One region of the Aerococcus sp. Group 1 genome, then DNA from elsewhere that is predicted to be linked to it. Evidence: predicted binding sites of a transcription regulator. Region 1 holds the regulator's gene; each other region holds the start of a gene.

What was found. The regulator LexA, encoded in region 1, represses DNA repair genes until DNA is damaged. The targets are predictions, from matches to a motif close to CNAACANNTGTTNG.
Region 2: the regulator LexA is predicted to act here: its motif matches at 7,537-7,550, upstream of uvrA (excinuclease ABC subunit UvrA).
Region 3: the regulator LexA is predicted to act here: its motif matches at 5,776-5,789, upstream of HMPREF9243_RS03615 (Y-family DNA polymerase).

What each region holds. Positions count from the first base shown of each region.
Region 1 covers NC_015278.1:1,068,612-1,079,554, reverse strand. The annotation lists gene HMPREF9243_RS04980 (pyridoxamine 5'-phosphate oxidase family protein) at 262-684, opposite strand; gene HMPREF9243_RS04975 (NFACT family protein) at 825-2,480, shown strand; gene lexA (transcriptional repressor LexA) at 2,630-3,241, shown strand; gene HMPREF9243_RS04965 (adenine phosphoribosyltransferase) at 3,326-3,841, opposite strand; gene HMPREF9243_RS04960 (single-stranded-DNA-specific exonuclease C-terminal domain-containing protein) at 3,838-4,368, opposite strand; gene recJ (single-stranded-DNA-specific exonuclease RecJ) at 4,368-6,155, opposite strand; partial or broken gene HMPREF9243_RS10720 (SDR family NAD(P)-dependent oxidoreductase) at 6,195-7,010, opposite strand; gene rnz (ribonuclease Z) at 6,997-7,920, opposite strand; gene obgE (GTPase ObgE) at 7,931-9,265, opposite strand; gene glyS (glycine--tRNA ligase subunit beta) at 9,296-10,943, opposite strand, start outside.
Region 2 covers NC_015278.1:322,594-332,601, reverse strand. The annotation lists gene HMPREF9243_RS01565 (AAA family ATPase) at 198-3,320, opposite strand; gene HMPREF9243_RS01560 (exonuclease SbcCD subunit D) at 3,344-4,510, opposite strand; gene uvrA (excinuclease ABC subunit UvrA) at 4,647-7,487, opposite strand; gene HMPREF9243_RS01550 (hypothetical protein) at 7,896-8,474, shown strand; one part of gene HMPREF9243_RS10185 (IS3 family transposase) at 8,641-9,557, opposite strand; one part of gene HMPREF9243_RS10185 (IS3 family transposase) at 9,557-10,008, opposite strand, start outside.
Region 3 covers NC_015278.1:764,405-775,347, reverse strand. The annotation lists gene HMPREF9243_RS09810 (accessory Sec-dependent serine-rich glycoprotein adhesin) at 1-1,157, opposite strand, end outside; gene HMPREF9243_RS03630 (M20 family metallopeptidase) at 1,539-2,753, opposite strand; gene HMPREF9243_RS03625 (MetQ/NlpA family ABC transporter substrate-binding protein) at 2,814-3,653, opposite strand; T-box leader at 3,708-3,970, opposite strand; gene HMPREF9243_RS03620 (LPXTG cell wall anchor domain-containing protein) at 4,002-4,334, opposite strand; gene HMPREF9243_RS03615 (Y-family DNA polymerase) at 4,432-5,721, opposite strand; gene HMPREF9243_RS03610 (NADPH-dependent FMN reductase) at 5,947-6,498, shown strand; gene HMPREF9243_RS03605 (DUF975 family protein) at 6,713-7,585, shown strand; gene HMPREF9243_RS03600 (threonine/serine exporter family protein) at 7,740-8,504, shown strand; gene HMPREF9243_RS03595 (threonine/serine exporter family protein) at 8,519-9,025, shown strand; gene pdxT (pyridoxal 5'-phosphate synthase glutaminase subunit PdxT) at 9,098-9,682, opposite strand; gene pdxS (pyridoxal 5'-phosphate synthase lyase subunit PdxS) at 9,684-10,559, opposite strand; gene HMPREF9243_RS03580 (PLP-dependent aminotransferase family protein) at 10,751-10,943, shown strand, end outside.

The DNA of each region.
Region 1 (10,943 bases):
GAAGTATAGTTTGGAGGGCTTGCTTTACATAGCTATATTTCTTTTTGACACTTAGCTTAAAAGGAATTACTCAGTATAAGTAGTCATTGGGTGATTATATTATAGGTAAAAGAAAGCGCTAGAACTCTGAAGAAAGCTTATAGCGCAAAATATAATCTAAATTCAATCAATCTTATTTGGTGTAATTTTCCACATTTTTTATAAAAATAATAACCAATAAAAAGGACTGTGATAGGTCACAGCCCTTTAGAACGTTCTTAATTATTCACCAAAAGAAAATTCTTCCTTAACGTGGTTTTGAAGGTGTTGGTATGAACCTTCTCCTTTATATAATTGGAAGGCTTGAACGGTTGAACGTTCTTCTTCATCAGGATAAACATCTTGTACAAATGGGTTGTCTTTCAAGATTGCTTCAAGATGTTCTTTACCAATTTCACGAACAGTACCTTGTAAACGAATTACTTCTATACCATCCTCTTTTAACATACCAGTAATGGCAATCTTAGGATTATTGGTTAATTGTTTATAAAAGTTAGTGGTAGGAGCTGTCATGAAGAATACCCCGTGTTCATTCGCTACCCCAACATTAGCGTAACGTGCATCTGCTTCTCCGTCTTCATTTACGGTTGAGAAAACACAAGCCCCAATATTTTCAAGAACATTCATATAATCTTTTAATTCCATATAATCATTCCTTTCTCATTACTTTATCATCATTATAGCATAATTAGGTTATAAACGAAAAGATAAGGCTTACAATCAAGGTTTTTAGCAATTTCTGGGCTTCTTTGCTATAATGATAAGCTAGGAAAGTAGGTGATTCCATGTCTTATGATGGACTATTCATTCATGGACTTATACAAGAATTAAACGCTTGCTTGGCCGGGGGAAGAATCTCAAAGGTGCAACAGCCCTACGACCAAGAAATTCTTCTTACCGTTCGGTCAAATCGCAAAAATTATAAATTATTGCTCGCTGTGACACCCCAAGCCCCCCGTGTTCAGCTAACTAATCACCAATACAGTGTGCCGGATACCCCACCCAATTTTTGTATGTTTTTACGTAAACATATTGATGGAGGAAAGATTATCGATTTCAGTCAATATGAAAACGACCGCATAATTATTATCAGTATTGAAAGCAAAAATGAATTGGGGATTAGTGAACCCTATAAACTCATTATTGAAGTCATGGGTAGACGCAGTAATATCCTAGTTCTTAATCAGGATGGTAAAATTGCCGACCTCATCACCAAAATAGACATTAGCCAAAACCGTTTCCGTACCCTCCTACCAGGAGCTACTTACCATTTGCCTCCTCAAGGGGATAAGGTCAATCCGTTTACTATCAACCCCAATGAATATAAGCTTAAGGCTGATGCTAAAGAGATACAGAAAACCTTTATGGGATTTGGCAAAGATAGCGCGGCAGAATTAGCCCAGAGACTGACTGAATCCCAAAATAAAGGTACGACTTTTACTGCCTTTCTCAATGATTTTAATCAACCAAAGCCAACCCTAAGTCAAAATGACGGTCAGGTCATTGCAACTGCCTTCCCCTATTATACTCTAGGCGGAATGCAAACTAGTTACGAATCCTTTTCCCAGCTCCTCGATGACTACTATGAAAAGAAAGCCCTCTTTTCTCGGGTCAACCAGGTGAGTGAACAAATTAGCCAGGTTGTTGCTCAACGGATTAAGCATAACCACCGTAAATTAGCTAATCTTAAGCAAGATATGGAAAAAAGTAAACAGGCTGAAGACTATCAAATAAAAGGTGAAATTTTGACCACTTACCTCTTTCAAGTGGAAAAGGGAATGACTAGTGTCCAATTACCTAACTATTACGCTAATAATAAGCTCATCGATATCGCACTGGATCCTTTACTAGAACCTTCCCAAAATGCCCAAAAATATTTCCAACGTTATCGCAAACTAAATACAGCAAAACAGCATATTAAGGAACAAAGCCAAATTGCCCAGGCAGAATTAGATTATTTAGAAAGCGTTAAAGATCAAATTGAAATTGCTGAACCCAATGAATTAGAAGATATTCGTCAAGAACTTATCCGTGAAGGCTATATTAAACAACAAAAACATAATCACCATAAGCGCAAGAAACCTTTAAAACCGAGACAGTATCAAACAAGTTTAGGAAACACTATCCTTGTTGGCCGTAATAATACGCAAAATGATGAACTAACCACAAGACGGGCTAAGAAAAACCACTACTGGTTTCACGTTAAAGATATTCCAGGCAGCCATGTGATATTAGAAACTGACCAACCTAGTGATGAGGAAATCATCGAAGCAGCAACATATGCCGCCTATTTTTCTAAATACCGGCAGGCCAACAATGTCCCCGTAGATTATACACAGGTCAAGCATGTTAAAAAAACTAATGGCGCTAAACCTGGCCTTGTTAATTACTTTGAGCAAAAAACAGTCTTCGTAAGTCCTGATGCCCATTTACTTGCTTAATCAAGCAAAAGAAACGAACGCACGTTTGCACAAAATTTCGAGCTATGCTACAATAAAAGCACGAATTAGAATCGCTTGATCCATTTTTATAGTAGATAAAAATGAAATGACTCGGATAATATATATATGGAAAGTTTCGGTGAAACAATATGAAAGAAAGACCCTTACAAGTCTTACAATGCATTTATGATAGTGTAAAAAATCAGGGCTATCCCCCTACGGTTAGAGAAATATGTGACCAAGTAGGGTTAGCATCAACCTCAACTGTTCACGGCCATCTTAATCGCTTGGAAGCAGGTGGTTATTTATTCAAAGATTCTACCAAACCCAGAGCCTTGGAAATTACCCATAAAGGTTTAAAGATGTTAGGCGTGGACCAACCCGGTATTCCTATTATCGGTACGGTTACTGCTGGACAGCCTATTGATGCCTATGAAGACGTTGACGGCTATTTCCCCACCCCACCAAGTCTTAATAGTCAAGATGGCGAATATTTCATGTTGCAAATTCGCGGAGAAAGTATGATCGAAACAGGTATCCTTGATGGTGACTATGTCATTGTTCGCCAACAAAGTTCGGCATCTAATGGTGATATTGTTATTGCTATGACAGATGATGACGAAGCTACCTGTAAACGTTTCTTCAAAGAAAACGGTCACTTCCGCCTCCAACCTGAGAATGCTAGTTTAGAGCCAATAATTCTTGATGACGTCACCATATTAGGTAAAGTCGTTAGCCTTTACCGTGAACATACTTTTTAAAGCAAAAACCGCTCTCTAAGTCCGTGTAACTGACTTAGAGAGCGGTTTTATTTGGATTATAAGCTTTATAGTATCTGGATACCATTAGTCATAATTAATGAGGGCCAAAATATCTAAATCATTGATTAGTTGACGGCCTTTTAGGTTTTCTAATTCAATAATAAAGGCAGCGCCAACGACTTCCCCACCAAGTTCTTCAACTAATTTTTTAGTGCCACGAATGGTCCCTCCAGTGGCCAAGAGATCATCAACAATGAGGACTTTTTGCCCAGGTTGAATAGCATCTTTATGAATTTCAATAGTATTGCTTCCATATTCTAAATCATATTCAATGCTGACTTTTTCACGAGGTAATTTATTCTTTTTTCGGGCAGGAACGAAGCCCTTGTTTAAAGCATAAGCTACTGGACAGCCAACGATAAAGCCCCTAGCCTCTGGACCTATGATCACATCTGCTGATTTTTCACGAGCAAAATCTGCAATTTTATCAACTGTATATTGAAAAGCCTCAGGGTCCTGGAGTAAAGGCGTAATATCTCTAAATATAATGCCTTCCTCAGGGAAATTAGGTATATCCTTAATGTAGTCTTTTAAGTTCATAAATTATCCTCCTGGAAAAAATACCGTGTTAAATTATCAATGGTTTCATTTAAAAGAAAGTTTTCTTTTTCGATTTGCTTTGCCCAATTTTTTAGGCTGGTTGACTCTTTTAAATCGATCTTATTCTGACCTGGTCGAATACGATAAATCTGGCCATCTTGTTCTAAAAGCTCTGCTTCAACTAAAACTTTTAGCAATAAGTTAAGAAGAGGGAGCGGTAGCTTTAAATACCTAGCCAAGTCTGCCTTTTTCTCGGTCAAATCAAGTTCTTTATAGAAAATGAAATAACGATAAAGCAGAGCAAATTGATCGCGATTGGGCATACCAATTTTTCTTGCTGATATCGGACTATATGAAAACAGATAGATCGTTTCTATATTCTCATTATGAACGAAGTCTCTTAGCTTTTGCAAATTTTTTGGTAGTTCAAAAATAACTAACTGGCTATAATGTTCCCTGCTCTGCTTCAAGTCTTCTTCCCCTATTAAACAAGATTGACTAGGAATCTGCTCCTTATATTGAGCGATTAAGGACTTGCTTTCAAAATAATAATAACTTTGGGAAAGGGAAAAAATAAGGTCAGGATTTTTTCTCTCCGCCAGTCAACGATTATTTTTTGGTCGCTAGCCATATCGAGTAAAATGGCTTGTGGTCGACTTTTTCCCTGCCAGGTATTAATTGATGCTTCGACAACCAAATCAACACTTTGACCAGTCTGTAAATAATTAGCCAAATTCCCCTTCTGAAAGCCGATAACTTCTAGCTGTTTATTTTCCTTAGTCAAAGAAAATTTTAAGGTGTTCTTATCTTTTCCTAATTGCTGTGGCGTTGAGATCGATTCATTTTCGATTAAAAATATAGGCTTGGGATTAGCTGTACCAAATGGTTTTAAGCGATTAAGCTCCTGAATATTTTCTAAGGTCAATTGATCGGCAGTAATCTTGGCGTCAATTGTTAAAGGAATCTTCCCTTGTAATCGCTCTTTGAAGGGCTCAACTGCTTGATAGATTGCCGCTTTCCAAGCTTCAAATTGGTCTTCAGCAATGGTCATACCAGCTGCCATGGCGTGTCCCCCGCTCTTAGGGGCATATTCCTTTGCAGCTTGGAGAAGCTTGAAGAGGTTGATTCCTGCAACTGAACGACCTGAACCCTTATATTCTGCCTTCTCAGCATTATAATTTAAAATGATACTAGGCCGCTGATAGCGCTCTACCAGTCGACTAGCCACAATACCTAGAACCCCCTCATGCCAATTGGAATGAGATAAAATGATAATTTCTGGTAATTCTTCCCACTCTTCGACTGTCTGAATCGCTTGCTGACTAACCAAGTCAACAATTGCTCGTCGTTTTTGATTGGTCGTTTCAATGGTATTAACTAATTCCTGACAATAATCCGGGTCGAAACTCGTGAGTAGTTCAACTCCTGGTTTAGCCGAAGCTAAGCGACCTAAGGCATTAAGTCGTGGAGCTATGTTAAAGGCGATAGTTTCTTCATCGATATGGTTTAGATCAATGTTTTGATTTTTCATTAAAGTCATTAGACCGATTCTTTCACTATGAGCCATAATCTTTAAGCCTTGCTGAACAATGCTGCGATTTTCATCCTCTAAACGAACCAGGTCAGCGATTGTTCCAATCGCACAGACATCCAAATATTCGACTGGTAAGCTACCGGTCATCGCTTGGGCTAACTTAAAGGCTACTCCAGCTCCACATAAATCATCAAAGGGATAATTCCCCTCAGGGTGTCTGGGATGAACAATAGCATAGGCATCAGGTAAAGTGTTTCCAATTTCATGGTGGTCAGTGATAATGACATTAACGCCAGCATCTTCGGCATATTTCACTGCCTCATGACCGGCAACACCATTATCACAGGTTAAAATTAATTGGACCCCTTGCTTAATGTAGTAAGCATACACTTCCTTATTGGGCCCATAGCCATCTACAAAGCGGTCTGGTAAGTAATACGTTACGTTAGCCCCTATAGATTCTAAAAGTTCATAGAGAATCGTGGTTGCTGTAATTCCATCAGCATCATAGTCGCCATAGATTAATATGAGTTCATTATTTCTAACAGCTTCTTCTAAGCGATCAATGGCTTTCTGCATATCATGGAGTAGAAAGGGATCGTGAAAATGAGCTTTTTCACTCAAAAAATCATTAATTTCTTGAGTGTTTTGTTTCCCTCTCTGAAAAAGTAAATCGACCAGGAGTGGCGATAATTGAGTTTCCTTAATCACTTGCTCTTTTTCTAGGTCAGATTGATCAAAACTTGGTCTTAATTGCCAATCATAATTTGCCTTTAGCATAACTAACCCCTTTCTTTAGCATCTTGATGTCTCTTGTCCTTAACGCGGTTTTATCCGAGCCATGGTCCAATGAATCAAACGGTAGCCTAAAGGAACCGAAAGCGACAAGATCTTGTTTAAGTAGGCATAGTAATTAGGGACAACAACTTCTATCTTGTTTCTTTTTATCCCCTGGCAAATCGCTTGGGCAACTTCTTCTGCTTCAACCGTGAAGCTATCAACCGCCTGAATAAATTGCCCACTCGGATCTGCCTGGTCAAAAAAGGCGGTCTTTACTGGACCGGGTAATACAGTCATTACCTGGATAGGCGTTGACCATAACTCTTGTCTTAATCCATTTGCAAAGGCTAACAAACCAGCCTTACTTGCTGCATAGCTAGCATTGCCAGCGGTTTGAATGCGCGCGGCAATTGATGCCAATATCACCAAGTAGGTCTTACTTAAGCCTTGGTCTAGCATGGCAATGACGACGCGTTGACATAGATAGATGGCGCTTATCAAATTGGTATTGATCTGTTCCAAAGCGTGTGCATCACTTTGTTAAATCACCCGTTCAAAATAGCCTAAACCAGCACTATGAACAACAATCCTTATGGAATAACGCTCAAAAGCATAGTGGACAAGACGGTCAACTGTTTCTAAATCCTTTAAGTCAGCTGGAAAAATATCTACCGCTTTTTCACCAGCCTCTAAGCATAGCTGCTTACTTTCTTCCAAGCGTTCCTGGTGCCTAGCGGTTAGTAAGATTGAGTAGCCTGCCTTAGCCAAAGCAATTGCAGTAGCGCGACCAATACCACTAGAAGCTCCAGTAACCAAGGCCCACTGCCCTTGCTTACCCTTATTACTTAATGGCATAGCTATCAAAATCCTTCACCACTTGGCTAGCAGGGAATATTTTTTCGGCACCTTTTTGCAATTCTTTAGCCATTGCTCCTACATAGCGCGCTGAAATGTGAGTCAGGTAAAGTTGCTTAGCCCCGGCTTTTTTGGCCACCATGGCGGCCTGGCTAGCAGTGGAATGGTAATAATCATGAGCCATTTTCTCTTCACCAGCCTCAAAAGTCGCTTCATGGACCAAAACATCGGCATTTTGAGCTAAATCAATCCCAGCCTGACAATAGCGAGTATCACCATATATTGAAACAATTTTTCCTTGCTTGTCCGGCCCAAGAAAATCTTTTCCGTGAAGTTCCCTACCATCTTCTAGTTGAATAGTTAAGCCCGCCTTCAATTTGCCTAAAAGAGGTCCATTGGGAACCCCTGCTTCCCGGGCCTTATCAATTAATAATTCGCCTGCTGAATCGGCTTCTTCTACCCTAAAACCATAACTAGGAACAATATGGTCTAAAGTCGCATATTTAACCGTAAATTGCTGGTCTTTAAAGGCAATCCCAGATTGGTCTAATTCCTGGTAATAAATTGGATAGGTAAGGCGGGTTTTGGAAATACCTAAGCTGGTTTGAACATATTTTTTCACACCTTTGGGTCCATAAATAGTTAAGGGGACATTTTCTCCACCTTGGAAGCTTCGACTACTTAAAAAGCCGGGTAAACCATACATATGGTCACCATGGACATGGGAGATAAATATTTTAGTTACTTTTCTGGGTTTCAAAGTTGTTTTAAGAAACTGCTGTTGACTGCCTTCACCACAATCAAACATCCACATTTCATTGCGCTCGTCTAATAATTTTAACAGGGTACAAGACACATTGCGGGCCTTGCTGGGTACCCCTGCACCAGTACCTAAAAAAGTTAACTCCATAAATATTCACCTAATCTAAAAATTCAAATTCATAGTCTAACAAGCGCACAATATCGCCTGATTTGGCTCCCTTTTCTCGCAAAGCTTCATCGACACCTTGTTTTTTCAAGCGACGAGCAAAGCGCATAGCACTTTCATCATATTCTAAGTTAGCCATCTTGAAATCTTTTTCTATGCGTCTACCGGAAAGGATAAAGGTACCATCACTATCCCGGTTAAGATAGAAGTAAGGTTCCTCTTCCTCAATTTGGTAATTGACACTTTCCTTTTGATCTTCTGCCGCTTTTTCTGCTTCAAGAACTTCTCTTCGTTCGGTTTCTTCGTTGATCAATTGGGCAGTATGTTCCATTAAATCGTTTATCCCCGCATGGGTGAAGGCAGAAATAGGATAAATTTCAGGGACGCTTAAGTCAGGATAATTCTCTGAAAAGTAAGTGCATAACTTCTCTTTAAATTCTTCTAAGTATAAGACTGCTTCTGGAATGTCCATCTTATTAGCAACAATAATCGTCGGTCTAGCGATAAGCTCCTCATCGTAATTGCTGAGTTCCTTATTAATTTTTACATAATCCTCAAAAGGATCCCGGTTTTCATAAGCGCCCATATCAACCACATGTAAGATTACCTTTGTTCGTTCAATATGACGCAAAAATCGCATGCCAAGGCCAATTCCTTCCGAGGCGCCCTCAATTAGGCCGGGAAGGTCAGCTAAGACAAATTCCTCATGGTTTCTTGTCGTTACCACACCTAAATTAGGATTAATAGTAGTGAAATGATAGTCCCCTACCTTAGGCTTTGCTGCACTGACAACAGATAGCAAGGTCGACTTTCCAACTGAAGGAAAGCCAACTAAACCGGCATCGGCGAGGAGTTTTAATTCCAGCTGCAAGGTTCTCTCTTGGCCAGGCTCGCCATTTTCAGCGATTTCTGGGGCAGGATTATTATGAGTAGCAAATTTGATATTACCTCGTCCGCCACGACCTCCCTTAGCGACTATGAGCTCCTGACCGTCTTCCACTAAATCGCCAATCAAGTCACCTGTATCAAAGTCTCGAACTGTTGTTCCAGGAGGCACTGGTACGACTAAGTCATCTGCCCCACGTCCATAACGGCCCTTGGTCATTCCATTTTCTCCTGGCTTGGCCTTAAAGTGACGATTGTAGCGGAAATCAATCAGGGTTCTTAAGCCTTCATCCACCTTGAAAATCACATCACCACCACGACCACCATCGCCACCAGCGGGGCCTCCATCAGGACGGTATTTTTCACGGAGAAAGGCAACTAAACCATCGCCTCCCTTGCCGGCTTTAACCCATATTTTGGCATAATCATAAAATGTTGACATGGTCCCCCTCCTTTCAAATTTTTTATATTATTACTTAGCTTGTAAGGCTTGGACATTATAATGCTTTGTGATCGCTTGGTCAATTAGGCTTAGGAGTGCTAAGCGGTTGTTGCGGATGTCTTGGTTATCGGTAAAGACCATGTTATCTTCAAAGAATTGAGTAATTATTGGCGTTAAAGCGGTAATTTCCTCATAAGCTTCTTCTACTCCTTCATCTAGTCTTAAATCCGACACCGCTTGGTAGAGATCACTTTCCGAATTGCTTTCAAATAAATCTTCGTTTACGAGGGGAAGTTCAACCTCTTCTTGGCTAACTTTGAGGATAATATTATTGATCCGTTGCCATGCTTCGACATTATCTTTATAGTCTTCGTCTTCTTTGTGAGCATTTAATAATTCAGCAGATTGGATAATGGTTAATACATCGATATATTTAGCTTCCCTAGCAGCTTGAGAAATATCAAAGCGAATTTCCTTGTCAGCCAGGTTATTCTTAAGCCGGTCAGATAAGAATTGGATAATGGCCTGACTCAATTCGACTTGCTTATTTTGGTCAAAATCATAAACCTGGTCAAAGATATCTTTCAAGGCTTGATGCCATTCTAAAGGTAAGTGTTCAGCTTCTAAAATTGCTAAAATTCCAATCATTTGCCGTCTTAAGGCAAAGGGGTCGTTCGAACCAGAAGGAATTTTTCCAATAGCAAAGAAGGAAATAATTGATTCTAATTTATCACTAATAGCGAATAGTAAGCCTAGTGGGCTTTGGGGAAGTTCACTCGCGTTACCACTTGGTAAATAGTGTTCACGGATTGCAGTGGCTACTTGTGGATCTTCTCCCGCTTTTTTAGCATAAATTTCCCCAATAATCCCTTGCAATTCACTAAATTCATCCACGATTTGAGTCACCAGGTCAAATTTATAGATTGCTGAGGTACGATCGATTTCTTGAGTAAAGTCAGTGGCTAATTGCCCGGCAAAGACTTCATGCATGGCCCAGTTTTCATAGAGATAGTGAGCAATTTTTCCGGTTCTTTCCATTTTTTGTTTCATCGAACCGATCTCCGCATGGAAAGTCACATCGGTTAGCTTTTGAGCGAAATCATCAATAGTATGCTTTTGGTCTTCTTCTAAAAAGAACATGGCATCCTCTAAACGAGCTACTAGCACCTTTTCGTTCCCATTTTTAACGGTTTCAATATGGTCATGGTTACCATTTCTTAAAGCTATGAAATGAGGCAATAACTTACCTTCTTGGTCTTCCACCGCAAAATAGCGTTGGTGTTCCCGCATACTTGTAATCAAGACAGGGGCTGGAAGAGATAAGTATTTTTCATCAAAATCCCCTACAAAAGCCGTTGGATATTCAACAATTTGGGTCACTTCTTCGAGTAGATCTTGATCAAGTGGCACCTGATAATTATTTTCTTTGGCAAGGGCTTCAATTTGTTCCTTAATCATTTGTTTTCTCTTATCTTGATCAACAATGACAGCTGCTTTTTCCAGGCTTTCTTCATAAAGACTAGCATGACTGATTTCAACACTTTCATTATGGAGAAAACGATGACCGCGAGAAAGATTGCCAGCTTCAACCGCTAGGACATTGAAAGGAATAACCTCTTTATCTAATAGGGATACAATCCAATGAACCGGACGGATGTAGCGGAATTCGTGAGAATCC
Region 2 (10,008 bases), 750 kb from region 1:
TTTTCTGAAAGGACATCCCCTCACCCTTCCGAACTCAACTAAAGAGTGCGACAAGCGCATCAAAGAGCAAGATCTCTGGAGCAAAAAGGCGTAAGAATTCACGGAGGGAATTCGTCGACTTTTTGTGAAGAGGACGCTTGCTCTGCGCTTGGAACACGTTTTGAAGGATGTGAGGGAGGACCAGGGGGAGAGATTCCCTACTCCTCTGCCCCCGGAAGACCTTGCCAGTGACAACGACTGCCGCTAGGGGTCATTTCGACCGCTAACTGGATGGGCAATTCCTGCTTCAGTTCTTCCCGGTGAGAGATGACAGCAATCAAGCGGCCTGAACGTTGGTGGAGGTCCACCAGGGTATCAAGGGCCTGTTGAAGGGTTTCCGAGTCCAAGGTTCCGAATCCTTCATCAATAAAGAGCATACCCACGTCAACCGTCCCAGCTTCTTCCTGGATCACATCACTAAGTCCCAAAGCTAAGGCCAGGGAGGCTTGGAAACTTTCGCCTCCTGACAGGGAGTGGACGCTGCGCTCGCTAGCCGTATAGGAATCGAAAACATTGAGGTTAAGTCCCTTAGCCTGGTTGCCACCAATCTCGTCCTCCGCCCGCTTAAAGTAATACTTGCCATTGGTCATTTGATAGAAACGCTGGTTGGCCCGCTCGACGATCCAATCCAAGTAAATTCCTAAAATATAGCGTTGGAAGGAAATCCGCTGGCTCTTGTTGAGCTTCCCGTTAGCGACATCCGACAATTTCTTCAAGTCGCCAAAGCTTTGGTAGCGGTCTTGGTAGTTCTGCCATAAGTCAGTCAGGAGAGCGACTTGGTCCTTGAGCCGAATTAAATCTTCCCGCTCCTGACTTAACTGGCTAGCGGCTTGGTCATAGCTTTGGTCGAGCTCGCTTTTTTCCTTTTGATAAGTGGCTTGGTCCTGGTCAATAGCCAAGTCTTTTGCATTTGCCTTTAAGGCCTCAAGCGACTTTTTATAGGCATAGACCTGGTTAGAATAGGCAGATAGAGTTTGGCTGATGGCCTGCCAGTCACGGTCACTTTGGTGGAGGGCCTTGACCTGGTCATCACTGAGTTCCGATTCTCTTCGGGCTTGGGCTAAACGCTCAGCAATGGCCTGAGACTGTGCTTGGTTTTTCTTGACCGCCGCTTCTTGGTAGTCCCGCTTGGTGGTTAAAACGGCAGCTTTTTCTTTCAAAGCTTGCTCTCTTTGGGCTAATCTTTGCGCTAAGGCCTCCAAGTCTTTTGCTTCTGTCTTGAGAGCTTGAGCTTGTTGGTTTAAAGCCTCCTTGGAGTCTCCAATTAAGAGCTCCTGAGCCTTTTTGAGTCGGTCTTTCACTTGATCCAAATAAGCTTTTTGCCGGCTGACCTGGCCTTCACTTTTAGAAAGTCCCTGCTTAAGGGTTTGCAGCTGAGTTTCTTGGCCTTTGACCCTTTCCTTTTCTTCCGCCAGGGCTTTTTGATTAGCCTGGTCTTTGTCGTATTTTTCTTGGTAGGTCGAACTGGCTTGCTTATAGGCACTTTGAGCTTGGTCCAGCCGGTCTTGCCAGTCAGTGATAGTGGCTTTAGGGTCAAAACCATATTGTCTGCACAAGTTGGCCCGACTCTGCTTGTGGTAGTTGATGGCCTCGCTGGCTTTTTGGTAGGCTTGGCTAGCCTTTTGAGCCTGGGCTTCTAACTGGTCCACTTGGCCTTGGTCCAGGTCTTCAGCAGACCTGTCGGCACTGACTTGGGCCGGGTCAGGATGGTCTAAGCTCCCGCAAACTGGACAGGGACTGCCCGGACTTAGGTCTTGAGCCATGATCCCGGCCAGATTGCGTTGATAGGTCTGCTTGGCTTCCAGATAGACCTGGTTGGCTTTTTGCCAGGTCTTTTCTGCCTGGAGGAAGTTTGCTTCTCCTTTTTGAATGGCTTGGTCAAAGGATTGGACCTGGTCGAGCCCACCTTTTAAGTCGGTCAATTGACGGCCGGACTCTTTGACCGCTTCTTTTTCTTGGTTCAGGCTGTCGGGGTCAAAAATGGCCTGGCTTAATTGGTCCACTTGGGCTTGCCCTTGGCTGATGGCTTCTTCTAGACTAGCCACTTGGTCTTGGCCCTTTTGGTAGCTAGCTTCCAGGTCTTCTAATTCAGCCTGACCAGTTTGAACTTCTTTTTGGGTGCTTTCATAAGTGGCCCAGTCCTTGAGGCCAGCTTGAACTTGGTTGATGGCTTCTTTAATTTGCGGCAAGTGCTCCAAGTTTTCTTTTTGCGCCGTCCAGTCCTTGTCATAGTCAGCTCGGGCGGCTTGGTAGTCTTTCTCTTCCTGGTCAAGTTGGGTCTGACTTTGGTCTAGGTCCTTAGCCTCTACTTGGGCCTGGGCTTGGTCTTTTAAGGCCTGGTAGAAGGATAAAGACCCCTGATAGTTTTGATAGGCCCTTTTTAAATCAGCCATCTGGCTTTGCTTGGCTTCTAGGCGGTCTTTTTCTTGGGCCAGGTTGGCTTGAGCATCAAAGTAGTCTAGGACTTGGCTAAGTTGGGTTCGCTGGGCTTCCAGTTTTTCCAGCGCTTGGCTGGCTTGTTTGAAGTCTGCTTCTTTGGTCGCTAAGAAGTCAGTCAAAAGCTGGCCTAGCTTAGCCTCCCCCTGGTCTTTTAAACGGACTTCTAAAAGCGCTTGGTCTTCTGAACTAAGCAAAGTCTTTAAGCGTGCTTGGGCCGCATCATGATTTTTCTTAAGGCGGTCTAAGTCGCTCTTGACCTGGCTGTATTGGTCTTGCAAGTAGTCCTGGAAACGGTTAATGGCCTCGGTATGGAAGATGTGGGTAAAAATTTCCTCCTTGTCCCGGCTTGAGGCCTCCAGCAAGCGCTTGAACTCACCCTGGGGCAACATGACGATTTGAGTAAACTGAGACTTATCTAAACCGATGGCCTCTTTGAGATAAGTTTCTAGCTCATTTTTCTTACCTGACACCAACTTGCCGTCAACATTAACTTCCAAAACTTCAGAAGGATAGGCCTTGGACCGCCCTTCCACCGCTCCCGGGCCTGTCTGTTTGGGTTGGCGGTAGACCTGGTAGTGGTGGCCATCACTGTCAAAGGTAAAACGCACATAGGCCAGGTCCAAGTCGGTGGCAAAACGGGACTTGAGCTCGCTGGCTTCCCGACTCGACCCCGAAGCGCCCCCGTAGAGGGCATAGGTAATGGCGTCAAATAGAGTGGTCTTACCCGCCCCAGTATCTCCTGAAATCATAAACAAGCCATAGGGCCGGACCCGGTCAAAGTCAATCACGGTCAGATCCCGATAAGAGCCAAAGGCATTCATTTCTAAACGTAAGGGAATCATGGTCCACTTCCTTTCTCAGTCAGCTAGTCAGCTTCCTGGTCTTTTTGGGCCGCTAACCAGGCCGCCTCCACCGCCTGATTTTGCGTTTCAGTCAAAGTCTGGCCCAGGGTTTCTTGGTAGAAGTCGGCGAAGAGCTCTAAGGGGTCAGCCACTTGATGACTAAGCTTATCTTTACTGATTTTTCCCTCAAGCTGGGCGCTGACCTGGCCAATATTCACGTATTCCAGGTTCATAATATTGGGATAATTATCCCGCAGCCGATTCATCCCGTCATGAACCGGGGTCTGGTCAGTCAGTTCAAAGTAAATATAGTCATCCGACTGCCCCGTTAAGGCCTGGTCAAAACTCGTTTTAATCACGCAGACATCATGTTGGGGCTGGATCATATGCTTGGTGACCTGGATTGATTCCTTGGTCAAATCCACCTCCAAATACTGCTTATGGTGGTGGGCTTCCGACTTGGAGTACTTGAGCGGACTGCCACTATAGCGGACCTGTTCGCCCTTGACCCGCTGAGCCCCGTGCAAGTGACCCAAAGCCACATAGTCAAAGTCTTGAAAGACTCGGCTAGGCACATATTCGGTGGTCCCAATACTTAAGGGCCGCTCCGACTCCGATTCTTCTAAGTCAGCCCCAGCTTCCTCCAGGCTAGAGGAGGTCACATAGCCGTGGTAGACAATCAAATTCAGGCGTTCAGGATCAAAGGATTCCTGGTCCTTGATGGCTTGGACCTGTTTGGCTGCGGCCTTTTCCAAGCTGTCAATGGTCGGATCCTGGTAGAGCTCCCGGATGACCTGGTAGTCGGCATAGGGAAGGAGATAGACCCGGGCGCCGTCTAATTCAACGGTTTGAGGCTGTTTTTGTGGCAAACCCGCCAGATGAACATTTTGGCGTTCATAGGCCCGCGCCCCATAGGCAATCCGTTCGCCAGCATCGTGGTTACCAGCAATAATGGCCACCGGGCATGTTAACTCCACCATCATCCGGTCAATCAAGTCATTGGCCAAGCGGACGCTATCGCGGCTGGGAAGCGAGCGGTCGTAAAAGTCGCCCGCGATAATTACCAAGTCCGGCTCAAGCGCCTTGAACTCGTCAATCAGCTGGTGGAGGACCACTTTCTGGTCAGCCAACATGGACCGGTCATTAACAATCTTCCCAATATGCCAGTCGGAAGTATGGATAATTTTCATAGGGTCAGCTCCTCTTTTCAAAATACGAACTATCTAATCAAAACCTGCTCCAAGCGCAGAGCAAGCGTCCGCTTGTCACACTCTCAAGAAAAACCAAGCTCTCCACTTGGAGAGCTCGTTTAAACATAAATGTTAATTATTTTTTATTTAATAGTGGCTTGAGATATTGTCCAGTATAAGATTTCTTATTCTTAGCCACTTTTTCCGGGGTTCCGGTGGCGACAATGGTTCCACCGCCGTCTCCGCCTTCTGGTCCCAAGTCGACAATATAGTCAGCGGTCTTAATCACATCCAAATTGTGCTCGATGACAAGGACGGTATTGCCTTCATCGACCAAACGTTGGAGGACGCCGATCAAGCGCTTAATGTCGTGGCTGTGAAGCCCAGTGGTCGGTTCGTCCAAGATATAGATGGTATTGCCACTAGCCACCCTTTGCAGTTCACTGGCCAGTTTCATCCGTTGGGCTTCCCCACCAGACAGGGAGGGCGCTGGTTGACCCAAGGCCACATAACCCAGTCCTACATCAGCAATGGCTTGGAGCTTGCGATGGATCTTCGGAATGGATTGGAAGAATTCCAAGGCCTCGTCCACCCTCATGTCTAAGACCTCAGCAATATTTTTGCCCTTGTAGTGGACTTCCAGAGTCTCGGCATTGTAGCGGGTCCCCTTGCAGACTTCACAAGGCACATAAATATCCGGCAAGAAGTTCATCTCTACCTTGACAATCCCGTCGCCCTTGCAGGCTTCACAACGGCCACCCTTAACATTAAAGGAAAAGCGGCCCTTCTTGTAGCCCCGTAACTTGGCCTCATTAGTTTGGGCAAAGAGGTCGCGGATGTCGTCAAAGACGCTGGTATAGGTGGCTGGGTTAGACCGTGGCGTCCGACCAATGGGACTTTGGTCGATATCGATGACCTTGTCCAGCGACTCATAGCCCTCAATGGCTTTCACCTTTCCAGGCACCACTTGGGCCCGGTTGAGGTGGCGGAGTAAGTACTTCTTGACCACTTCATTAACCAGGCTGGACTTTCCTGAACCGGATACCCCAGTAATCAGGTTAAAGCAGCCCAGCGGGAACTTGACGTCAACGCCTTTTAGGTTGTTGACCGCGGCGCCCTTGACTTCCAACCAACCCTTGTCGGTCTTCCGGCGTTCTTTAGGCACTTCAATGGCTTTTTTACCGGATAAGTATTGGCCGGTCAGGGAATCAGGATCTTGGGCCACTTGATCAGGTGTCCCGGCGGAAACCACTTCTCCCCCATGGGCACCGGCACCTGGCCCCATATCAATTAAATAGTCAGCCTGGCGCATAGTATCCTCATCGTGTTCCACCACGATCAAAGTGTTCCCTAGGTCCCGCATCCGCTTCAAAGACCGGATCAAGCGGTCATTATCGCGTTGGTGGAGACCAATGGAGGGTTCGTCGAGTACATACATAATTCCGGATAGGTTGGACCCAATTTGAGTGGCCAGGCGAATCCGTTGGGCCTCCCCGCCTGACAAGGAGCCAGCATTACGGTCCAGGGTCAAATAATCCAAGCCCACTTCATCCAAGAAACCTAGTCGGGCATGAAGTTCTTCCATAATAGGCCGGGCAATTTTTTCATCTTGGTCTTCTAAGTCTAAATCCTTAAAGAAAGCAATCACTTGGCCAATGGCTTTTTCCGTCACCTCAGCAATATCCAAGCCAGCCACCTTAACCGCCAAAGCCTGCTCATTGAGCCGTTTGCCGTGACATTTAGGGCAAGGCAGTTCCGCCATGTATTGGCGCATGCTTTCCCGGATCATATTGGAGGAGGAATTGTGGTAGCGGCGCTCAACATTATTCGCCACCCCTTCAAAGGCCATGTCCTTGTCGGTGACATTACCAAACTCATTTTGATAGTTAAAATGGAAGGTCTGGTCGCCTGACCCGTAGAGGAGCAGGTTTTGTTGGTCTTCACTGAGTTCTTCAAAAGGCTTGTCTTGAGGAATATCAAAAGCCTGGCAGGCTTGGTCTAAGAGAGCTGGATAATAGCCGGAAGCCTTGTTATACCAAGGGACTAAGGCCCCCTCCTCTAGCGACTTGGTCCGGTCGGGCACCACGATATCTTCATCCACCTTCATCTTGGAGCCGATTCCGTCACATTCCGGACAGCGGCCAAAGGGGGCGTTGAAGGAAAAGAGACGGGGTTCCAATTCCCCCACCGTAAAGCCACAGAGGGGGCAGGCATAGTGTTCAGAGAAGAGGATTTCTTCCCCACCAATAATATCCACCAAGGCATAGCCTTCCGTCAGACGCAGGGCAGTTTCCAAGGAATCGGCCAAACGTGCCCGAATGCCTTCCTTAATGACTAAGCGGTCAATGACTACATCAATATCATGTTTCTTATTCTTGTTTAATTCAGGCAGGTCTTCCACATCATACATTTCCCCGTCAATACGGACGCGGACATAGCCTTGTTGTTGGACCTTTTCCAAGAGCTTCTTGTGTTGGCCCTTCTTACCATAAACGATGGGCGCCAGGATTTGGATCCGGGTCCGTTCTTCCAGGCCCTTGACCCGGTCAATCATCTGGTCGATGGACTGGCTTTGGATGGGGGTACCATCATTCGGACAAATGGGATGTCCCACCCGGGCGAAGAGGAGACGGAGATAATCATTGACTTCAGTGATGGTCCCCACGGTTGAACGCGGGTTGCGGTTGGTAGTCTTTTGGTCAATGGAAATGGCTGGACTCAAGCCATCAATGGAATCCACATCCGCCTTCTTAATATTGCCCAGGAATTGGCGGGCGAAAGCCGACAGGGATTCCACATACCGGCGCTGACCTTCCGCATAGAGGGTGTCGAAGGCCAGGGAGGACTTACCTGACCCTGATAATCCCGTGATCACCACCATTTTATTGCGGGGAATAGTCACATTAATATCTTTCAAGTTATGAGATCGTGCCCCACGCACGACAATTTCTTCTTTCAAATCGGTCACTTCCTTCATTGAGCTAAAAGCCACTTAATCACTCGGCTTTTGGCTCACTTCTTTTATACAAACAGGTGTTCGTTGAATAGTTTACCATAGATTCAGTCTGAGACCTAGAAAAGCTCACTCAACCGCCGCTCGTCTAGGCCAGGTGCACCTTTCATTATAACCAGCCCTGACCGAGAATTAAAGCGATAGGACTAAGATCAGCCGATAGGATGAGGCGAATGAAGCCTCTTATAAGTAAGAAGTAAAAGCGCCTCCCTCCTGCTCTGGATGAGGCAGGATTTCTTCCTTTAGCGGGAAATTTCTTGACTTAAAACTCGTGTGATGCCAAGCTTTTATTGCTATACTGGTTATAAATTTTAGCCGAGGCCCTTGTCTATTCAAAACAACTAAGGGAGATTTTCTTAAAGGAGGATGTTAATGAGTAAAATAGGTAAATTCTTGCTTTTTATGGCTATTGTTATTGGAGGTTTCTTTTTAGGTTACTGGCTGGCTAGTAACGGTATATTAAGCCATTTTGCTGACATCAGCCTGCTTGATATAGCAGTCATTATCTGGGTGTTAGCCTGTAGCTTCTTGCTTCAGATTGTCTTGCATGAAGGCGGCCATGTCCTAGCCGGCTGGCTGGTCGGCATGGACTTGATTCTTTTTCGTCTGGGCTCGCATGTTTGGTATCGGTCCCCTGAGGGTTGGCAACATGGCCGTGAGTATGTAGATGGTATCGGTGGCCAAGCCCTGATGGTCCCGGGTCAATCTAGTCGTCCAGGCAGTAGACCGGCCTACATCCTCTATCTGCTAGGTGGGGTGGCCATGAACTTTATCCTCGGCGCTCTACTGATTGTATGGGCCTACACTAGCTCTCGGCCCTGGAATCTTGGCCTATTGATCGGCGGAGCGACCGCCTGGCTGCTTGGCCTGGTAAATCTTTTGCCAACCATTCCCTATAGCGATGGGGCCCATGTTTGGCAATTATTAAAAGACCCCAAGGCTCTATGGTGACCCCAATAAGTTGGACTTTATATATAGTGAGTTGGCCTTTGGCCAGCTCTTTTTTGTTGCTTACAGTTCTTGCTTATTTCTTGCCGACACATTTACTCAGAAATTTAAACTTGTCAAGAGGAAGAGCGTAGCGGCTCTTGATAAGTTTAAAGTTTATGTGTAATCATTAAGCGGCGAAAGAAGCGTGATGAAGACGAAATTCTATAGGACTCCTAAAATCTAATTTTTCTTTGATTCTTTCACCATTGTAATAGATTATAAAATCTTCAATCGCTTGTGCTAATTCTTCAAAGGAATGATAAGTCCGACCATAGTAGACTTCTTGTTTTAGTAGACTAAAGAAATTCTCCATTGGCGAATTATCTAAGCAATTTCCTTTACGAGACATACTTTGAAAAATTCGGTGATCCTTCAAGAGCCGGGTGTAACTTTTCATTTGATAGGCCCAGCCCTGATCAGAATGAAAGGTTCTTCTGTATGGACATAATTTACTTGCTTCAATGGCAGCTTGTAGCCCCTCCAACATGCTTTGTCCATTAGGCTGATGTGTTATCTTAAAAGAAATAATTTCTCGATTAAATAGATCCATGTAAGGATCTAAATAGAGTTTTCCAGTTTGATAATTCCCAGAATCATCGGCATAGTAGTATTTAAATTCTGTTGTGTCTGTTGTTATTTTTTGATAAGGAATGGTCGAATCAAACCGCCGGTTGATACGATTTGGCGCTATCTCTCCAATCGTTCCTTTGTAGGAATTATATTTTCTTGTCTTTCTAGTATAGCTAGTGACCTGTATCCCCATAATTTTCATTAGGCGTTGAACTTTGTTTTTACTGACCTTATAACCACGGGAAAGCAGTTCAGCTCGCATTCTTCGATAACCATAATCCTTATGGGTTTCTCTGATGTCTTTCATTTCCTCTTTTAAATCGGCATCCTTATCAATTTCCTCATCTTTATTTTTCCAATAAAAGTAGGTCGATTTAGGAAACTTTAAAACGCTAAGAATATCTTTTAAAGCATATTTTTCATCATGGAGACGTGTGATTTCGGTCACTATTTCTTCTTTTCTCGCTTGACTCTTTGAGCCACACGTCTCCTCAATCCTTTTAAAAATTTGTTCTCAATTTCTAAATCCGTAATCCGTTGTTCAAGTTCCTTTATTTTTGCTTCACTTAACTGATTGGTTTCGCTGCTATCCTTTATTTGATTGATTTGTGATTTCTTTTTAGACACTTTAGGTGGCCTTCCTTTCCTCGCGGAAAGGCCATCGAGTCCTCTTTCATGATAAGCTCTTCGCCAATTAGCGATTAGACTTGGATTATTCATGTTTAATGAATTGGCCAATTCGCGATAACTCATTTCCGTACTTTCATACAATTCTATCGCATTTAATTTGAATTCAACAGTATAAACCTGTTGAGTCCGCCTTTTCTTTAAACCATCTACACCAAATTCATAATAGTTATTAACCCACCTTCGTAAAATAGAAGGATCTATTCCTGCTTTATTAGCTAAGGTTCGATAACTTCCT
Region 3 (10,943 bases), 300 kb from region 1:
TTGGCCTGGGCCTCTGCTACAACAGCGCCAATTTCTTCAATGGTGTTGGCAGCGTCAATTCGAGACTTGTAGGAAGCTAAGTCGCTAGCTGCCCCATCGTTATGAGCTAAGGCTTTCTCTAGGTCTTCCTTGACCTGGGCCTTGTTGCCGGAGAGATGGCTTACAGCCGCATAGTAACCGGTTTTACTACGGTCATCTTCTTGAGTGGTCGAACGTTCTAGGCCTGTTTGTAAATCGCTTGCTTGACGGTCAACTTCGGCTTTTGTTTTACCTTGGTTTAAGCTACCTGCACCAGCTAATTCAGCGGCATCACTGGTGGTTCTAGCCACAAAATTGTTTACTGGAACCTCTGGTAGGTCGACGCCGTTCACTTCATAAGTGTTTTCAGAAGAAGTAGCACTTCTTAGACCACCATCATTTTGAACAGCTGGAACATTTTCAATAGCTGCTTTATTTTCATTAGCTACTCGTGGAGCGTTTTGGCTGCGAGAAGCAGATTCATCGTCAGCTACCTTACCTTCATGGTCAGCAACACTTTCAGAACCTTGACTGGTATCCGATTCAGATTCACTAGCACTGGTGGAAGCTGACTCAGAGACGCTGGTGGAAGCTGATTCTGAACTCGATACAGAGGATGATTCGGAGGCAGACTGAGACTCAGAAACGCTGAGGGATTCAGATTCACTGATAGAAATGGATTCGCTAATGGACGCCGATTCACTGGCACTAATTGAAGCGGATGCACTTTGGTCAATGTGTTCTGAAGCTTCCTGCGTTAATTCGCTTTCTTGGACGCTTTCAGTGGTTGATTCTGCTGCTTTTAAGGCTGCTGAATCCGTATTGACTAAGGTTTCTTTTTCGAGGACTTTCTCTTTAGGTAATTCATCCGCGTTAACTTGTGGTGTGGTCAAGGCTGCCCCACCTGCTAAGGCCCCTAAAGCAGTTAATCCTTTAAACAAATACTCCTTTTTATCTGTTGAAGCATTTTCTTCAACTTGGGAGGATTCAATATGTTCTATTACGGGTGACTTACCGAAGAAACGTAGTAAACCAAATTGTGAAAGACAGGATTTGACCCAGGACTTTCCGGCTTTATACATCTTCACTCTTGTTTTACGTTCGGTTTCTAGATAATCCCCATGCCTAAATTTTCTCATAAGCAACTCCTTCTTAATAACGATTAATAGACATAGTTAGGCAAAAAAATATAACAAAAATCCTGAGGATATAAGGCCTCAAGGTACATTATTTAGTTAGGATTATCTCATATTTTTTAAAAAATAAAGCAAATTTAAGGTTTTATATCGTTTAATATATTATATTTCATTAAAAAGTACATTATTCCAAAATATTGTTTTTATACGCCTGAAATGGTAATTGCTGACCACAAACAGAATAAGCAATCAAGTATTATTCTTTTGCCTATTCCTGTAACAAAAGCCAACATTGCCTTTCACGAAAAAAAGCCTTACCCTAAAGGTAAGGCCTTAGTAGATCGCTTTTTATTTAGTGTTAACTTATTTGTAGTGTCGACTAGCCTAATTCCCTTTAGCTAGGGCGGCTTGGTGGTCAGCTTTAATTTGGGCTAATTTGTCTGGATCGAGAATCAGATCCAAGCCAGTTAAGGCTAATAAGCTGGCAGCTATCCGGATGGAGTCCAGACCCTTAGCTGACTTGGCTGCTGCTACTAATTCTGTTGAGTGACCAGGCACCGGTTCTTCCGAAATGGCTAAGAAGGGTTGGATAGTGGGCACCACATAGGAAATATTGCCTACATCAGAGGACCCGTGGGCTTGGCTATCGGCTTCTTTGACCGAATCCAGGTCTAGGCCAACTTCCTCGGCATGGCTGAAGAAGACTTCGTCAAAGGATGGGGTAATAATCATATCATCGACCTTGTTTTGGAAGAGACCAAATTTCAATTCAGCACCTGTGGCATGGGCAGCTCCTTCAGCAATTTTCTTGACCTTCTCCCTAACTTGATCCAGGGTGTGGCGGTTATAGGCACGAATATAGAAACGTCCCCGGCAATAATCAGGAATCACATTGGCCGCTTTACCACCATCGAGAATCACCCCGTGGATGCTGACGTCATCATGGAGGTGGAGACGCAAGGCATCGATCCCATTGAAGGTGAGAATGAGCGGTTCTAAGGCTGAAATCCCGTCTTCTGGGTTAGCCGTCGCATGGGCCGACTTGCCAAAGAACTCAATATCGACAGGGTCATTGGCATAGAGGTGGCCACTGGGGCTGGTTTCCCCTCCAGGGTGGACACAGAGGGCTGCGTCAACATCATCCAAGAAGCCTTCACGGACAAAGCTCTCCTTAGCTGAGCCATTTTCGCCCCCTTCTTCACCAGGAGTCCCGTAGACACGGATTTCGCCACCTACCTGATCAATCACTTGTTTTAGGGCCGCTGCTGCCAGAATGGAATAATTACCAAAGAGATTGTGACCACAGCCGTGACCTATATCCGGCAAGGCGTCAAATTCAGCCAAGTAAACCAGGGTGGGACCTTCATTTTCACTTTGATAGCGGGCATCAAAACCGGTGGGATGACCGGCGACATCTTTTTTCACAGTGAAGCCTTCTTTTTCCAGCTGGTCGGTTAAAATTTCTTGGGCATAGTATTCATGGTTACTGGTTTCGGGGTTAGCGTGGATTTTTAGGGCGTTGTCTTGGTAAGTGACTAAGTTTTCCTTGACATAATTCTTAATGCTTTCTTGGAGCGCCTTTTTATCACTTGTACTCATTTCACATGCTTCCTCTCTATTTTCTGACTCACTTGCTCGGTCTAATTCCTAGCCAAGGACCTAGTTGCGGCCAAATAGTTCCCAAGCGGCAACGTTAGCGCCATTAGATTTTTCCTTAATGACCTGTTCGGTTTCATCGGTTTGGTAGGTATCGATAATCTTCTTATAGGTAGGGTTGTCCTTATCTTCTTGGCGAGCAACCACGATGTTGACATAAGGTTTAGACCGTTCATCGACTGGTTCACTGAAGATAGCGTCTTGGGGTTCTAAACCGGCATCCACTGCATAACCACTATTGATTAAGGCAATATCCACATCATTTAAGGTCCGTGGGGTTTGAGCAGCATCCATTTCTTCAATCTTTAGGTTTTTAGGATTGGAAGTAATGTCATCTACCGTTGGGGTTATTCCAGCTGCGTCATCAACCTCAATAAGGCCAGCAGATTCCAAGAGGATAATGGCCCGTCCCCCATTGGTCACGTCATTAGGAATGGAAACGGTGGCTCCGTCCTGTAATTCCGACAGGTCCTTAATCTTATGAGAGTAGATCCCTAGGGGCGCCACGACGGTGTTTCCAATCGATACTAAATCAGTGCCGAATTGTTCATTGAATTTATCTAAGAAAACTTGGTGTTGGAAGGCATTGAGGTCGATTTCCCCCTCTTCTAAGGCCTTGTTAGGTTGGTTATAGTCAGAGAATTTAACGTATTCAAGATCGATCCCTTCATCCTTGAGACGTTCTTGGACGGTATCCCAGTCACGGGTGTCATCCCCAACCACACCGAGTTTGACTGTGGTTTCCTTATTAGCATCACCCTCGCCGCTACTATTGGCTCCGCAACCGGCCAAGGCGAAGAGACTTACTGCGCTGGTTACTAATGCTTTTTGCCATTTCTTCATGATAAAACCTCCTAATATTTTCCATAAAAAAGCCCCCTACTATTCACTTGAATAGTAAAGGACGACGCATCGTGTTACCACCTTTTGTTCAGAGTACTACTGTTAATAAGTATAGTAGTAGCTACTCCCTCGACCTAGCCATAGGCGATAATGCCTAGACTAGCGCTCTTTCTATCGACCGAGCCCAGCCGACCTTGTCTACTTATTGACAAGATACCCTCAAAGGCCATCTTCAGCGCCTTTCACTTGGTTCCTCTCACCAAACGGAACCTCTCTTCAAAGTGTTTAACACTTACTCTCCCTATCAATGGGTGTGTCTTATGCTTAATTAACTATGCCCTTAGTCTATCACCAGAGCTCAAGATTTCGCAAGTGTTCGGCTGATACCGGTTTATCATCACTAGTGTTCGTTTTTACCGATACCTCTTCAATAGAACTGTGGACTAGACTGGTGTAGCTATTTTTGTTTTTCCGGTTGCGGAAGAAGAAAAATCCGCCCACAAGTAGTAAGATAACCCCAACGATTAGGGCAGTTCTGGTCACTTGGGCCCCAGTTTGCGGCAGGCTTTGGCTGTAATAAGTCGCTGCTTCTACCTGGCTTCCCCCAGCTAAGAAGAAAAAGACCACTGCTGTGAAGACATTCGCTAGAAATGCTTTTGTCCGATTGAAATCTTTTTGCATAAGAATCTTCCTTTCTCTAATTTCCTATGCCTATTATAGCAAAAACCAGGCCCAGACCAAATCCATATCTCATTGACTGGCTTTTCCTCCATGGAATTTAAGCCTGGTGACCACCGATCAACTTATTCCGCTCCAGACCGGTTGCCCCGTCAACTAAGCTATTGGCATAGAAGAGAGAACTGGGCCCATAGTGGTCATGAATTTTTTGCATGGTGTCATAGAGGCGTTCCTTCTGGAGAGTCCGTTCCGGATCTTCAAAGAGACTGAGCTGGATGCCCACTTTTTCTTGGAATTTACTGGCGCTGAGGGCAATTTGACGGATAGGTTGGCCATCCTCATAGTAGAGGCGGAAGATTTCCGTCCAGACGTGGTTAAGGTCTTCGGGCCGGTCAGTGGGGTCAATGGGCACTTGATGGCGAAAGCCACGGTCAAGGACCTCATGAGAGTAACCGATGGATAGAGAGACCTGGCCCGCTAACAAATGGTGCTGGCGTAAACGGGCCGCAATGTCACTGCCCATCTCGCGAATAATGATGGCCACTTGGTAGGGGTCGGTATAGTCGCGCTGGAGGATCTGACTTTTACCAAAGGAGCGTGAGGAAGGCACATACTTCTCACGGATAATACTGTGGTCAATCCCATTGGCGTGTTCCAGGAGCTCCACACCAATAATGCCTAAGCGCTTCTGCAGGAGATAAACATCGGCATGGGCCAATTCTTCTACCGTATAAATACCTAAGCGGTTCAAACGCCGCTCCAAACCCTTGGCTATCCCCCAGAAATCCCTGAGCGGCTCAATCTTCCAAACCGTTTCCGGAATCGAGTCATAGGACCAGTAGTCAATATAAGGCGGAGAATGCTTGGCTGAATTATCCAAGCACAATTTAGCTAGGAGGGGGTTGTCCCCCATTCCAACTGTGGCAGTAATTCCAAAGGCCTGGTAGACATCGGCTTGAATCCGGCGAGCAATGTCTTCATTACTACCAAATAACTTGTGACTATAGGAAACATCCAGAAAACTCTCATCAATACTATAGATATGGAGGTCTTCAGGGGCAACGTAATTCAAGAAGATCTCATTAATGTCCAAATTAATTTCAATATAGCGGCTCATATTGGGAGGAACAATTTGAATGTTGTGATGGCGGGGAAATTCAAAGAGCCGGGACCCGGTTTTCAAACCATATTTGGCCTTAACCGCAGGGCTAGCGGCTAGAACCAATCCACCATCGGCTTCTGCCCGCGACATGACAACTAACTCTGCTGTCAGGGGGTCGAGTTGCCGAGCCACACATTCGACGCTGGCAAAAAAAGACTTCATGTCGATACACATGACGTCATGTTTGGGCTCCTGGCTATAATCAAATGCATAGTCAAAACGTTTCATAAGCATTATCCTCTACTTTTTTAGTGGTCTACTGGACAACTTTTCTTAATTTTACGAACATACGTTCTATTTGTCAAGAGCATTCCCTTGGTTTTAAGCGAACTTTTATACTTACAAAAAGTAATTACTTTTTGTGAGCATATAATTTGTTATTTAGGCCACTCGCTTTTAAACTAAGTATTGTAAGTTAAAAATAGAAAGAAAAATGAAAGAGGAGATTTTATAATGACTAAATATGGTGTTGTTTTAGGTTCAATCCGTAAAAACTCATTCTCAGAAGCTATTGCCAAAGGGATCGTCAAAGGCTTACCTGAAGATGCAGAAGTTACCTTCATCGAAACCGCTGACCTGCCTCTCTATAGCCAAGACTATGATGAAGCGCCAGAACAACCTAAGGAATACACACGTTTCCGTGAAGAAGTAAAAGCTCAAGACGCCATTATCTTCGTTACTCCAGAACATAACCGTTCTGTACCAGCTAGCTTGAAGAATGCCATTGACTTAGGTTCTCGTCCATACGGCTCTAGTGTTTGGGAAGGGAAACCAGCTCTTGTGGCTTCTCAATCTCCAGCTGGAATTGGTGGCGCGATTGCTAACCACACCCTCCGTCAATCCTTAGTCTTCTTAGACATGCCAGTGATGCAACAACCTGAATTATACATTGGTAACTCAGCTAACTTCATCGGTGACAATGGTGAAATTACTGCCGAAGATACCCAAGAATTCTTAGCTAATGCGGGTAAAGCTTTCGCTGAATTCGCTGCAAAATTTGTTTAAGCCTAAACTTTAACCTGATAAAATACCGACATCGGGCCGTGACCATATGAAAGTCACGGCCTTTTTTATGGCTCACTTTTCATAAAGTAGTCAATCGATTCGCCATTTTATGACTTGAAGCACTTTATATTTTTCATTTTTAAATAATCCCTGCTGTGGTATCCTAGACTTAAGAAAAACTATTACTCGTTTAAACTCAGGAAAGGAGTTTATTATGGAAAAATTAGCGCTCCCCAATCGAGCGATCCGTCAAGCAGAAAAGGAAATTACCCCCATCAGTCTCAAGCCTTTACTGGCTGACTTTGCTATCATCCTTATTCTTAGCGCCGTGGTCTCATCGATCACTGACTTTACGCTTGCCCGCTTCCAGTCTTCAGGGAATTCTATTGAATTAGTCAACACCCTGATTTCTACCCTAGTCTTCGCCCTATTGAGTTATGGCATGACCTGGGGCCTGGTCGATGCAGCGAAAACCCACACCCCCTACCAGGCTTTGAGTATCTTCCGGCCCTTTAAGAAGAATTTCTGGCATAATACCTGGACCAGCCTCCTATCGCAGATAGTCAATATTGTTGTGATTTGGCTAATGTCCCTATTGGCAGCCTTCGCCTTGGTTATTATCGCCGCTTTAGTCTTGGGCTCGGAAGATGCTTGGCTCTTAGTGGTCCTGGTTGGTGGCGGACTTTTGATCGCTTTAATTGCTTATTGGGTCAATATTAGTTTAGCTATGACCCCTATTTTGTTAAAGGAAGAGCCAGACAGGGGCGCCTTCCAAGTCATCAAAAATAGCTGGCGGCTCATGAGAGGCAACCGCTGGAGATATTTCTGCTTGATGCTTAGCTATAAATGGATCGCTTATTTGCTTATCTTCATCTCTATAGTTGTGGCTATTGGAGTAACTGTCGCCACCAACCGGATAAACGTGGCTGGATTAGGTTTCTTGGGCTTTGTTCTCTTCTTTGCTGTCGCCCTCTTCATCGTGTTCGTTTCTGTTTACTATGGACTGCGTTCGAAAGTAGCCGCTGCAGTCTTCTACCAAGCCCGGCTCGAACAAGAACGCGGTATTATCGAAGGCCAATTTAACTAAGATTAAAAAATTTAAAATAAATGATTAAGAGTGACTCACTAATCAGTGGGTCACTTTTTTGTGCGTGCGATTGTTTAAATAGGACTGGCTAAAGTCTTTCTATGCTAGAATGAAAGTAAGTAGCTGGCACAAATTATCCAGGAAGGAGATTACTATGGTAGCCATCATCGAAGAACAAAACCACTTACTTTTATCCACTTGTTTACTGGCCGGTAATATCATGATGGAATCGGGTTCCGAATCCTACCGGGTCGAAGATACTATGCAACGGATCGCCCAAAACAGCCACCGTTTCGATACCGCCTCCTATGTCACCAACACGGCCGTCTTTATGAGCTTAAATAAGCACTCAGACATGCAAATGGTCCTAGTCAAAAAGACCTCCACCGACTTAGCCAAAATTGATGACACCAACCAACTTTCCCGCTCTTACGCTGAAGGAAAACTTAACCTGGAAGAACTCTACCAGGCCTTACAAGCCGTAGATAAACAGGAAAAGACCTTCCCCTTTAGTGTGCAATTATTGGCTGCGGGAGCTGCTAGTGCTGCCTTTATGCTAATGATTGACTCAACCAACTACTGGGATATTGGTTTTGCCTTTGCCATTGCGATCATCGGCTTTGCTATTTCTGAATACTGCAAGGTAAAATTTGAAATTACCTTCCTCAGTGACTTTTTTGCGACTACCGTCATCGGATTTTTAGCCCTGTCCCTAAACCGCCTAGGCCTGGTCAATAACCTGGACTCCTTGATCACGGGCTGTATCATGCCTCTCCTTCCTGGACTGGCCATTACTGGTGCCCTCCGTGACCTCTTTGCCCGCCAGTTAATTTCGGGCATGGTCCAAGCAGTTAACGCCATCTTAATTGCCATTGTGCTGGGTGTTGGTATTGCCCTCACCCTGCAATGGTTAGGTTAGAAAGGAGTTCAGCCATGTTTACCATTATTGAACAATTTGTCCTCTCCTTTTTCGGGACGGTCGCCTTTTCCACCATTATTAACGTCCCTAAGCGGGCTTTGATTTATTGTGGCTTAACGGGAGCCAGTGGTTGGATGACCTACTACTTTTTTATGTCCTGGTTTGGGGACTTAATCGTCGCTAACTTCATGGCCGCTATCGTTATCGGGATCATCTATATTTACCTCTCGCGCAAGCTGCGCTTACCGGTGATTATTTTGAATACTCCCGCTATTCTGCCCTTGGTTCCTGGTAATGCGGCCTATCTCTTTATCCGCTATGCCGTAGAAGGCAATTATCAGTTAAGTGTCTCCTACCTGATGGACGTTTTCAAGGTTTCCGGAGCCATTGTTTTTGGTTTTATGTTTGTTAACCTGGCTGAACAACAAATTCGCCGTCAACGCCAGGACCGGGCCCGCCGGCGTTTAAAGAAAAAAGCGGCCAAAGAAAAGGCCGAAAAAATGAAAATGGCTAAGTCTTAGTTCTTCGATTAAATCGCTAGTCATCAAAAAAATCAGTGCCACTGTGAGCACTGATTTTTTTACTTCATGGAATTATTTTGTGGCTGCTTGCTTAAAGTCTTCCACTTTTTGAAGAAAGTACTGGTGGATACGGTAATCCTGGGTAAGCTCGGGATGAAAGGCTAGACCAATTTGATTTTCATATTCAACTCCAACCACCTTACCATCCACTTGGGCCAGAACTTGAACATCTTGACCATAGTCAGCAACATAAGGGGCCCGGATAAAAACTGCCGGGTAGTCACTAAGAGGGCCCACTTGACTTTGAGTGGCAAAACTGCCTAGTTGACGGCCATAGGCATTCCGCTTCACAGTCACGGGTAAGGTCCCTAGGTAACGATTAGTGTCGTTGGCTATGTTGTCGGCTAGAAGAATTAAGCCAGCACAGGTAGCTAGGGTTGGTAGGCCATCTTGGATCAACTGACGCACGGGTTCTAATAGACCTAACTTTTCCAGCAATTGCCCCTGGACCGTACTTTCTCCTCCTGGTAGGACGAGGCCATCAATATCATCCAAGTCTTTTAGTTGACGAATCTCTTTTACTTGAGCCCCTAAGTGGCGGAGGATATCTTCGTGTTCAATGAAGGCCCCTTGGAGGGCGAGTACACCGATTGTCATCTTACTGGCCTCGCTCTTCCATAATAATTTGGATCTCGCTCGGATTAATCCCGACCATGGCTTCACCCAAGTCTTCGGATAGTTGGGCAATTAATTGGGCATCTTGGTAGTTGGTGACCGCTTGAACGATGGCACTGGCCCGCTTAGCGGGATCTCCTGACTTGAAGATTCCGGAACCAACAAAGACTCCTTCCGCCCCTAATTGCATCATTAAAGCGGCATCCGCTGGGGTAGCTACCCCCCCAGCGGAAAAGTTCACTACTGGTAATTTCCCGTGATCATGGACATATTGGATTAAATGATAAGGCACTTGAAGTTGTTTTGCGGCTTCATAGAGCTCATCTTCTGCTAGGGAAGCAACTTGACGAATTTGGGCATTAATCTTACGTAAGTGACGGACGGCTTGGACCACGTCGCCTGTGCCAGGTTCCCCCTTGGTCCGAATCATAGAAGCTCCCTCTTCAATCCGGCGCAAAGCTTCCCCTAAATCACGGGCCCCACAAACAAAAGGTACCTTGAAGGCGGTCTTATCAATATGGTAAACATCATCTGCTGGCGAGAGAACTTCGGATTCATCGATATAGTCAATTTCAATGGCTTCGAGAATCTGAGCTTCCACAAAGTGACCGATGCGAACCTTGGCCATAACCGGGATGGAAACTGCTTCTTGGATACCCTTAATCATTTTAGGATCACTCATCCGGGAAACCCCACCGGCTGCTCGGATATCAGCTGGAATCCGTTCCAGGGCCATAACCGCTGCTGCACCTGCTGCTTCAGCAATCCGGGCTTGTTCTGGTGTGGTAACATCCATAATCACCCCACCCTTCAACATCTGAGCTAGGGCTTGGTTTAATTCATATTGTGTCTTTGTCATGTGATGACCTCCTTGATTTGTCGCTTAGCGCTTGGTAAGCTATATCATAAATTAAAAGTGGTCATAGACAAATAGTCAAAATCACAATAAAAAAGAAGCCAGTAAGGAGTAAAAAAGATGTTAACCTACCATCTAAAAAAGGCCCAATCCCCCTTTATCAGCAATTATACCAAGCCATTAAAAGCGATATCATGGCCGGAAAACTGGCCAGTCAAGAAAAACTGCCTTCTAAACGGAGCTTGGCTAGAAATTTAGGCATTAGTACCATAACGGTTGAAAATGCTTATGACCAGTTGATCAGTGAAGGCCTGGTCTATAGCCAGGAAAAACGGGGCTATTATGTGAATGACTGGCAGGACCTGCCTAATATCCATCCACGGCCAG